Regions from separate parts of the Mesorhizobium sp. M2E.F.Ca.ET.209.01.1.1 genome, predicted to be linked through region 2. Evidence: predicted binding sites of a transcription regulator. Region 2 holds the regulator's gene; the other holds the start of a gene.

Region 1 (5,377 bases), on a different contig from region 2:
GAAGCTCGATAGCGATCGAAAAGCCGCGATCCTTCGCGCCCCCTCTGCCCTGCCGGGCATCTCCCCCACTTGCGGCTAGGGCATGCACACTTTGGTGATGGCGTGCATGGCAGCTTGGCGCATGCATTTCTTCTGCCGCGCTGGTCGACCCCCCACTTCGTCTCGGCTTCGCCGAGCCACCTCTCCCCCGATCGACGGGGTAGAGGAAAGGCGCTAGGCTTTTTTGCCGTTAACGCTCCTCCAGCAAGGCTCCCCTCCTTTCCCTCCGGAGGGGGGAAAGGTGGCGCTGCGAAGCAGCGACGGATTGGGGGAACCACGCGGCAATCAAGCCTTGGCCCGATCAGTCACGCCAGTCACGAAAGATGTGCATAGCGTAGCCACTTTGGGGCAGATTGGCAGCTTCGGTGACGGCGAGGAGGGCGCTGTCCCAGTTGCTTTCACAGCTTCGCGCACCCATTTCCCCTCCCGGCTGTTTCCAGCGCCCGGGCTTTGCTCTACCAATTGCAGAGGCTGGGCTTCGCCTGGCGGGAGGGGACCAGCGATGCCGAGTTTCGACAGCCTGTTCAACGCCTTCGTCACCATCCTGGTGACCATCGACCCGCCGGGGCTGGCGCCGCTCTTCCTCGCCGTCACGCGCGGCATGAACCGCGAGGAGCGCCAGCAGGTCTCGGTGCGCGCGTCGGTAATCGGCTTCCTGGTGATGGCGCTGTTTGCGATTGCCGGCGCCTCGATCCTGTCGGTGTTCGGCATCACGCTGCCGGCTTTCCGCGTCGCGGGCGGTTTTCTCTTGTTCTTCATCGCCTTCGAAATGGTGTTCGAGCGCCGCCAGGACCGCAAGGAGAAGATCGGCGACGTCGCGATCACCAAGGACATGATCCACAACATCGCCGCCTTCCCGCTGGCGATCCCGCTGATCGCCGGCCCCGGCGCCATTTCGGCGACCGTGCTGCTGTCGGGACATTTCGAGGGCTTTGCCGCTCAGGCAGCCCTGGTCGGCATCATCTTTCTCTGCCTCGTCATCACCTATCTGGTGTTCGTGCTGTCGGAACGCATCGACCGCATCCTCGGCCAGACCGGCCGCTCGATCCTGACCAGATTGCTGGGCGTGATCCTGGCGGCGCTGGCAGTGCAGTTCGTGGCCGACGGCGTCAGAGCGCTGATGGCCGCTTGAGCGACACCCCTACTGCCTTACTTGGCCCCCGTCTCGATCACTTCGAAATCATGCGTAAGCGTCGCGGTCTTGGCCATCATGGCGCTAGCCGAGCAATATTTCTCGATCGAGAGGTTGATCGCCCGTTTCACCTTGTCGTGCGACAGGGCTCTGCCCTTGACGATGAAATGCATGTGGATGCGGGTGAACACTTTCGGGTCGGTCTCGGCCCGGTCGGCGTCGAGTTCCACGACACAATCCTCGATCGCCTCGCGGCCTTTCTCGAGGATGTGCACGACATCATAGGCCGAGCAGCCGCCGGTGCCGATCAGCACCAGCTCCATCGGGCTCGGTCCCGGCGTCCGGCCTTCCGGTCCATGCGCGGTGCCAAGCACGACCTTATGGCCGCTGCCGGACTCGCCGACAAAAGTGCGTTCCTCAACCCATTTGACGCGTGCTTTCACGATGATCTTCCTTACGGGGTTACTGGCCGAACACCACGGCGTGCATAATTCGCCCCGGCAGCAGCGTGAAGACGCCCGCGCCGATCAAACCGAAGAAATAGAGCGAGATCATCACCTTGCGGTGCTTCGCCACACGGTGGTTGCGCGCATGCCAGACCGCCAGCGGCACGGTGACCAGCACCAGGATCGACAACAGATGGATCGGGCTGAACGGACCGACGAGCCGTATCTGCTGGATCCAGAAGCTCGATATGGCGATGACCAGCATCAGCGCCACCCAGGCATAGCCCAGCACGCGGTGACGCACATTGCCTTTCGGCAGCGCCAGCTGGGCGCCACCGATGGCCAAAGCGGCGAAGGCCGCGAAGGCATGCCATGGAATGGGAGGAGGCGCCGACAGAAGCGGTCCGAGCGACATCGCGCCTTCCCCCTAAACGATCATGTCGAGAGACGCTTAGAACGGGATCTCGTCGTCCAGCTCGCGCGACGAGCCGCCGCCACCGCCGCCCCTGGAACCGCCGCCGCCGCCGCGGCTGAAACCTTCGTTGGGGCCGGACTGGCCGAAATCGGAACCGCGGCTGCTGCTGCCGCCGGTATAGTTGCCGACCTGGCCGCCGCCGCCCTCGCCACGCGCGTCAAGCATCTGCAATTCACCGCGGAATTTCTGCAGCACGATCTCGGTCGTGTAGCGGTCATTGCCGGTCTGGTCCTGCCATTTGCGGGTCTGCAGCTGGCCTTCGACATAGACCTTCATGCCCTTCTTCAAATACTGCTCGGCCACCTTGGCGAGCTGGTCGTTAAAGATCACGACATTGTGCCACTCGGTCTTTTCCTTGCGCTCGCCCGAGTTCTTGTCGCGCCAGCTTTCCGAGGTGGCGACGCGGATGTTGACAACCGGATCGCCGGAATTCAGGCGGCGGATTTCCGGGTCCGCCCCGAGATTGCCGACCAGAATGACCTTGTTGACGCTACCCGCCATCTTACTTCTCCGCGCTCATCCGAAACAAATTTTAAGTCGCTCACCTTACAGCCTTGAGGCCACCCATGCCCGTAAAGGCTGGCTTTTCCCACAAGGTTTTTGTTCTCTTTTCGTTCTAGTCTTGACCGCTACTTCTGTCAAGGATTGTCACCAAGAGGTAGTGTTCTTGCATTGGAAACAAAGGGGACATTCGAATGAACATCATCACCCATAAGGATCGGCCGCGCGAAACGTGGCGGGCCGGAGTGGAAACCCGCATGCACATTGCTGCCGCCAATGGCGGGGCCGAGCTCTGCATATTCGAGCAGTGGGTGGAACCGGGAACCGGCGCGCCAACGCATTCGCATACGGTCGAGGAAGTGCTGACGGTGATTGCCGGCGAAGCCGAAATGTGGATCGACGACCGACGGGCCGTACTCGCCGCGGCACAGTCGCTGATCATTCCCGCGCACCGCAGACATGGCTTTCGAAACGTTGGTTCCGGCACGCTTCACATCCATGCCGTGCTCGCGTCGCCGATCTTCGAGGCAAGCTTCGACGGAGCCGCGGAGCCGGTGAAACGCTGGACGCCTTAAAATGGCGCTTGCCAAATCAATAAGTATCGACTTATGCTTTCCTCATGATCGAAGCAGAGATTTTCCGAGCGCTCGCCGACCCCACCCGTCGCGCTGTCTACGAACGCCTGACGGCCAGCGAGATGAGCGTGAGCGAGCTGCGCGCCGGCATGAGCGTGTCGCAGCCGGCGGTCTCGCAGCACCTTGCCGTGCTGCGCGGCGCCGGCCTGGTGCTCGAGCGGCGTGCCGGCCGCAACGCCTATTACCGCGCCGATCCGCAAGGGCTCGATCCGCTGCTCGGCTGGGTCGAACGCTACCGCGCCTTCTGGCCGGAGCGCATCGAGAAGTTGAAGACGGTTCTGAAGGGAATGGACCAATGACCAAGGCAGAGAACCCGACAGCGGCCGAGGCGCCGCTCAGCTTCGAATGCGATCTTTCCGATCCGCCGGAGAAAGTATGGCGGGCGCTGACCGAGCCGGAGCTCCTCGCCGCCTGGATGATGCCGAACGACATCAAGGCGGAAGGCGGCAGCCGCTTCGCCTTTGCCGGACCGAATGCGCCGATAGAATGCGAAGTGCTCGAGGCCGAGCCCGGCAAGCTGCTGCGTTATTCCTGGCGCGAGTGGCCCGGCGCGAAGGACGCGGACCAGCTCCCTGCCTTTGACAGCATCGTCACCTTCACGCTCGCCCGCACCGCCTCCGGAGGCACGCATCTCCGCATCGTCCATGACGGTTTCATGCCGGTGGCGGAGCCTGTTCTGGCCATTGCCGGCGCCGGCTGCGGGCTCTCGCTTCATGCGCGCAAGAACCCAATCGCCGCCAATGCGCCTTCAATGATGTTGCGCGCGGCCTGAAAAGAGGACATCCGTCATGAGCATTGCCAATCTCGTGCCGATGGTGATCGAGCAATCGAGCCGCGGGGAACGTTCCTTCGATATCTTTTCGCGGTTGCTGCGCGAGCGCATCGTCTTCATCAACGGCGAGATCAACGACACCGTGTCGGCGCTGGTCTGCGCGCAGTTGCTGTCGCTGGAGTCCGACCATCCCGACAAGGAGATATCGCTCTACATCAACTCGCCCGGCGGCATGGTGACCAGCGGCTTCGCCATCTACGACACGATGCAATACATCTCCTGTCCGGTGTCGACGGTCTGCATGGGCTTCGCCGCCTCTATGGGCTCGTTTCTCCTGATGGCCGGCACGCCGGGACGGCGCATCGCCCTGCCCAACACCAGGATCGTGCTGCACCAGCCGCTAGGCGGTTTCCAGGGCCAGGCCTCCGACATCCAGCGCCATGCCGAGGACATCGTGCGCACCAAGCAGCATATGACGGAGCTCTACGCCAGGCATTGCGGGCGCACCTACGAAGAGGTCGAGCGCACGCTCGACCGCGACTATTTCATGAGCGCCGCGGAAGCCAAGGAATGGGGCCTCGTCGACCACGTCTACGACACGCGCAAGAAAGCGGCCTGACATCGCGGGGCGGACGCGCGGCAGCAATTTGATCGCTGCGCGTCTGGCATCGCTCCAGTTGCGTCAATATAGTCCGCGCATGATCAGGTCCGTTCAGCCCAGACATTTATGCGCCACCCTCGCCGCTCTTGCCGCCGCGCTGATAGCCGGCACAGCGCTTGCCGATGACAGCTCGACGCAAAAACTGCCCGGCGTCAGCGACAACTACCGCATCGCCAAGCCGGCGCCGCAGCCCGAGCCGGATGACGCGCAGCCCGCCAGCAGCGACGGCTCGTTCAAGATCGGCAACACCGATGTCAGGATCGGCGGCAGCATCACCGTTGACATGGCGACGGGCGGCACCAGGATTCCGAACCACTGAGCGTTCTCGACCCCTGCCCGTAAGGCTGAACCCACCCCCCAAAATATAAGCCCCATCCCTGCTGAGCAGACGGATGGGGCTTCATGGATCCAAAAATCCAACTTTAGCCGGGAGTGGACTGCCGGCGTTCTGTTTCGGATGCAACGCGGCGTTCGGCCGACGATCCGACTATGGTCTCTGATTGTAGGGAATCGGCAAGTCACGGTTTGTCGGGCTGGCGTTTCAAGTCTGCCCTGGCACTTATGCCCGCCGCGGCTCCATCTCCGTGTGGAGCCTCAAGGGACTGTCCGGTGGCGTCATGCTCCGCTCCTGGGTCCGTTGCGACAATGTCGTTCGAAGCGCTAATCGCTATCACCTGCGGCGTCTCGCAGGTCGCCAGTTGGGCGGCGAGGCCATC
Region 2 (5,377 bases):
CATGTCCGCCGAGCATCCGACGCTGCGCTACGCGCCGGACCGCGTTCGGCTGTCGGCGCGCAGGATCCCGCCCGGCATGACGGCCGGGTCGATGCTCACCGGCTATGTCAAGCTGCTGCCGCCGACCGGCCCAGTTCGGCCGGACAGCTACGACTATTCCTTCGATAGCTATTTTGCCGGAATAGGTGGCAGCGGTTTTTTCCTGGGCGACCCGAAGCTGATTGCACCGACTCCGTCTGCGCCAACGGGGGTGCTGTTGGGCGCAAGCATTGCATCGGCCATAGAAAACGCGCGCGAAGGGATCGCCGACCACATCCGGAGCAGCATCGGCGGGTCCGAAGGCGAGATCGCGGCGGCGCTGATCGTCGGCGTGCGCGCCGGCATTCCGGAAGCGATCAACGAGTCGATGCGACGCACCGGCATCTACCACATTATCTCGATCTCCGGTCTGCACATGGCGCTGGTGGCCGGCACGATCATGTTCCTGCTGCGCGGCGCTTTCGCGCTGTTTCCGGATTTCTCGTCGCGCCGCCCGGTGAAGAAATACGCCGCTGCGATCGCGCTTGCCTCGATTGCCGCTTACCTCGTCATCTCCGGCATCGTGGTGGCGGCCGAACGGAGCTTCATCATGCTCGCCGTGATGCTGATCGCGGTGCTCTTTGACCGCGCGGCGCTGACGATGCGCAACCTGGCGATCTCGGCGATTGCCGTCATCCTTGTGTCGCCACATGAAGTGGTCGGCCCGAGCTTCCAGATGTCCTTCGCCGCCACCGCTGCCTTGGTCGGGGCCTATGCCGGCTTTGCCGACTATCGCGCCGGCAAAGCGACCGCGCCGCTGGCAAAGCATTCGTTCCTCGGATACCTGTCGCGAAAACTGGCGGTTGGCGTGGGTGGCGCCGCTGTAACCTCGCTCATTGCGGGCAGCGCGACATTGCTGTTTGCGATCTGGCATTTCCAACGCGTGTCGCCGCTCAGCCTGCTGGCCAACCTCGCGGTGATGCCGATCGTTTCGCTGATCGTCATGCCGTTCGCCGTGTTGAGCGCGCTCGCCATGCCGTTCGGCTTCGACGGTCCCTTCCTCTATGTGATGGGCAAGGGACTGACAGCGATGATTGCCATTTCGGCATGGATTTCCGAGCGCTCGCCGGTCGATGCCGTGGGATTGATCTCGATCCAGTCGGTGCTGCTGGCGACAATCGCGCTGGTCATCGCGACCATGGCCACCACCTGGCTAAGGCTCGCCGCTGTTCCCTTCGCCCTCGCCGCGCTGCTGGCGATCCCGCATGTGCGCACGCCGGATGTGCTGATCTCGGAGGATGCGCATCTGGTGGCGATGCCGATCGGCGGCGGCGAACTTGCCGTCAACCGCGAACGCTCCAACGAGTTCACCACCGACAATTGGAAGCGGGCGCTGAAAGCCGAGGAAATCGTGCCGCCGGAGACGTTTGCCAAAGACGCTCTCGACATCGCCGATCCTGTCGACCTGCCACCAGGATCGCCCTTCTATTGCACCGGTGACCTCTGCATCGGCCGGCACCCTTCCGGCGCGATCGTCGCGCTTGCCGAAAACCGCGACAGCGCCCGGCCTGCCTGCGGCTTTGCCGACCTCATCGTCATCAACGATGCGACGGCCTACAATCCCTGCTGGGATCCGCGTGTGCTTGTCGTCACCAAGCGCCAGCTGGCGCGTGACGGCAGCGCCGCCGTCTTCTTCGATCCACAATCGGCAACGGCCCGCCCAGCCATCCAATATGCCGTCGAAAAGCCATATCGGCCCTGGCACGAGCAGCGCAAATACTCGCGCGAGGCGAGGGGGCTGCCGCCTTATGAAAAGCCCTGAGAGGGCCAAGCCCTCGCAGCCGGATCAGTAGCGCCTGATCAGCCCGACGAGCTTGCCCTGCACCTTGACCCGATCCGGTCCGAAGATCCGGGTCTCGTAGGCCGGGTTGGCAGCCTCCAGCGCGATCGAGGCGCCCTTGCGGCGGAAGCGCTTGAGCGTCGCTTCCTCATCGTCGACCAGCGCCACAACGATCTCACCCGGGCTCGCCGTGCTGGCGTTACGGATGATGACGGTGTCGCCGTCGAAGATCCCGGCCTCGATCATCGAGTCGCCCTTGACCTCCAGCGCATAATGCTCGCCGCCCATGATCATGTCCGGCGGCACCGAGATCGAATGCGTCTGGTGCTGGATGGCGTCGATCGGAACACCGGCGGCGATTCGGCCCATCACCGGAATGGACACGGCCGAAACGGCGTCGTCGTCATTGCTCGGCGTCGGCGTACGCGAAGGCGCTGCCGGCTTGACCTGGCGGCTTAGATTGCCCTGGCCGCCCTGGATGACGCTTGGCGAAAATTTCCTTGCGGCATTCAGGCCGGGCGCGATCGAGTCGGGCAGCCGCAAGACCTCCAACGCGCGCGCCCGGTTTGGCAGCCGGCGAATGAAGCCGCGTTCTTCCAGCGCCGTGATCAGCCGGTGGATGCCGGACTTCGAGGCCAGGTCCAGCGCTTCCTTCATCTCGTCGAAGGATGGAGGAATCCCGCTCTCCTTCAGGCGTTCATGGATGAACATCAGGAGTTCATGTTGTTTGCGCGTCAGCATTGGCGGCCCCCATGGGTTCCGAAACCAGAATCAGAAAAACAAACCCAGAACAAACACTATCTGTTCCAGTTGTGTTCCGCAACCGTTTAAAGTTTAATGAATTTCTTAAGGCTGCCGAAAGAATGTTGCATCCGACGGTGCCCGGCCGCCGGCGGCTGGGCTGTGTCATTGATTCCGCTCGATTTTGCAATTCTCCTTAAGCTGAAATTGAGAGGCGACACCGTCGCTGAGGCACCGAGGGTTTCGCGTCGGCTCATTCATGCATGCACCGTACCGTGAACGAAACGAACCCAAAATGCCAACCTTGGCGACGATTCCGGCCCTCAGCCTTTGCCGTCTATGGACCAGCTAACACAGGACAGAAGGTTCTTGCCGTGCCGCTGACGGTGATGAGACAACTCCTCGGTCGCCTGAGGATGTAGCGGCACGGTTCGAAGCGGAGGCGGTAGCACAATGAGGGGAATTCCCGATCTTGCCGAGGTCGAGGCAATGGATGCCGCGGACCCGCTGCGCGCCCTGCGCGATCGCTTCGTTCTGCCGGAAGGGGTGATTTACCTCGACGGCAATTCGCTCGGCGCTGCTTCAATCAACGTCTTCAGCGAGATCGAGAAGTCAGCGAAGCAGGAATGGGCGCGGGATCTCATCCGCGCATGGAACACCGCCGGCTGGTTCGACATGCCTGTCCAGCTGGGCGACCGGCTCGGGCGTCTGATCGGCGCCGCGCCTGGCCAGACGGTGGTGTGCGACACAACCTCGATCAACATCTACAAGGTCCTGCATGCGGCGCTCGCGATGCGGCCCGAGCGCCCGGTGATCGTTGCCGAGGGCGACAGCTTCCCGACCGACCTCTATATGGCGGAAGGGGTGGCCTCGACGCGGCCCGGCACGGTGCTGCGGCTCGAAGGCGTCGATGCCCCGACGATCGAGGACCTGATCGACGACGATGTTGCCGTCATCCTGGTCAACCACGTCAACTACAAGTCCGGCCGGCTGCGCGACATGGCCGCCCTGACCCGCAAGGCCCATGACGCCGGTGCGCTGATCGTCTGGGACCTCTGCCACACGGCCGGCGCCCTGCCGGTCGATCTCGACGGCTCGAATGCCGATTTCGCGATCGGCTGCACCTACAAATATCTCAATGGCGGGCCGGGCGCGCCGGCCTTCATCTATGCCGCGACCCGCCACCATGGCGACATTAGCCAGCCGCTGAGCGGCTGGTGGGGGCATGCCAGGCCGTTCGCGTTCGAACAGGGTTATGCCGCCGGCTCAGGCATCCGGCGGTTCCTGTGCGGAACGCAGCCGGTGCTGTCGATGCGGGCGCTGAAAGGCGCGCTGGATCTTTGGGACGAAGTCGACCTGACGGCCGTGCGCGAGAAGAGCGTCGCGCTGACGGATCTGTTCATCCGCCTTGTCGAAGCTAGATGCGGCGCGTTGGGTCTCGAGCTGGAAGGCCCGCGCGACGGCGCCGAACGCGGCAGCCAGGTGTCGTTCGCCCATCCGCATGGCTACCAGGTGATGCGCGCCTTGATCGAGCGCGGCGTGATCGGCGATTTCCGAGCGCCGTCGACAGTCCGTTTCGGCTTCACGCCGCTCTATGTCGGCTACCGGGACGTCTGGGACGCCGTCGAGGTGCTGGAAGACATCCTGCGCACCGGCGCCTGGCAAGAGGCCCGCTATGCGGTCAAGGAGGCCGTCACGTGACTTCGAATGGCATGCCGAACAAAGACAACTCGAAATCGATCTGATCGCGGGAGGGGACGGTGCTGGGACACCGCATTGTCGACTGGGATGACGCCTACGCCAACGGCGCGAACATCGCCGGCGGCGACCGCTGGCCGGCTGCCTGGGACGGCCCGGCTCACGCATTTCGCGAAAAGTTGTTGGCGCAGAGCAGGGCGCGGCTCGACATCGTCTATGGCGAGGCGCCGCGCAACCGGTTCGATCTCTTCCTCCCGTCCGCCGTGCCGAGGGGGCTCGTGGTGTTCATCCACGGCGGCTACTGGATGGAGTCGCACAAGAACTCCTGGTCGCATCTGGCCGCCGGCGCTGTCGGTCGCGGCTTTGCCGTCGCCATGCCTTCCTATACGCTGTGCCCGCAGACCAGGATCAGCGGCATCGTCAATGAAATCGCGGCCGCGATCGGCAAGGCGGCGGCCATGGTCGACGGTCCGCTGATACTGAGCGGGCACTCGGCCGGCGGACATCTCGCCAGCCGCATGGTGACCGAGGGCTCGCCGCTGGGGCCCGGCGTGGCGCGGCGCATCCGTCAGGTCGTTTCGATTTCAGGCCTGCACGACCTCCGGCCGCTGATGTTCACCGCCCTGAACGAGACCCTGAATATCGACGAGCGGGAAGCGTTGAGCGAAAGCCCGGCTTTGCTGCGGCCCCGGCAGGGAGCCCGCATCACCTGTTGGGTCGGCGGCGGCGAGCGCTCGGAATTTCTTCGCCAGAGCGCATTGCTCGCCAACATCTGGACTGGGCTCGGTGCCGCCACCGGTTCAGTGGTCGAGCCGGATCGGCATCATTTCAACGTTGTCGATGGTCTCGCCGATCCGGACCATCCCCTGACGCGGATGCTGGTGGACGAATAATGATCGGCGTTGTCGATGTATCAGCGCAGCATAAGCACGCTGCATTCGGCGCCAATCTCCGCGGCCGGCGCGAAGGGCTCGCGCACGATCAGGCCGTTGGCGTCGGCGAGCATCCTGAGCATCGACGAGTCCTGGATGCCGAAGGGGGTCGCGACCAGCGTGCCGGAGTCATCGCGCACCACGGCGC

The links. Region 2 encodes LexA, which represses DNA repair genes until DNA is damaged. Its sites were predicted from a motif close to TGTTCNNNNTGTGTTCNG; they were not measured.
Region 1: a site for LexA is predicted at 2,694-2,711, ahead of EN852_RS09905 (single-stranded DNA-binding protein). Genes of this name have one in related genera too.

The regions. Positions count from the first base shown of each region.
Region 1 is NZ_SADP02000004.1:166,865-172,241, forward strand. It holds gene EN852_RS09885 (hypothetical protein) at 1-12, shown strand, start outside; gene EN852_RS09890 (MarC family protein) at 542-1,171, shown strand; gene EN852_RS09895 (OsmC family protein) at 1,189-1,614, opposite strand; gene EN852_RS09900 (DUF2306 domain-containing protein) at 1,634-2,032, opposite strand; gene EN852_RS09905 (single-stranded DNA-binding protein) at 2,069-2,593, opposite strand; gene EN852_RS09910 (cupin domain-containing protein) at 2,788-3,168, shown strand; gene EN852_RS09915 (metalloregulator ArsR/SmtB family transcription factor) at 3,213-3,527, shown strand; gene EN852_RS09920 (SRPBCC domain-containing protein) at 3,524-4,000, shown strand; gene EN852_RS09925 (ATP-dependent Clp protease proteolytic subunit) at 4,017-4,619, shown strand; gene EN852_RS09930 (hypothetical protein) at 4,699-4,980, shown strand.
Region 2 is NZ_SADP02000034.1:10,960-16,336, reverse strand. It holds gene EN852_RS33260 (ComEC/Rec2 family competence protein) at 1-1,840, shown strand, start outside; gene lexA (transcriptional repressor LexA) at 1,865-2,599, opposite strand; gene kynU (kynureninase) at 3,053-4,300, shown strand; gene EN852_RS33245 (alpha/beta hydrolase) at 4,360-5,190, shown strand; gene glp (gephyrin-like molybdotransferase Glp) at 5,211-5,377, opposite strand, start outside.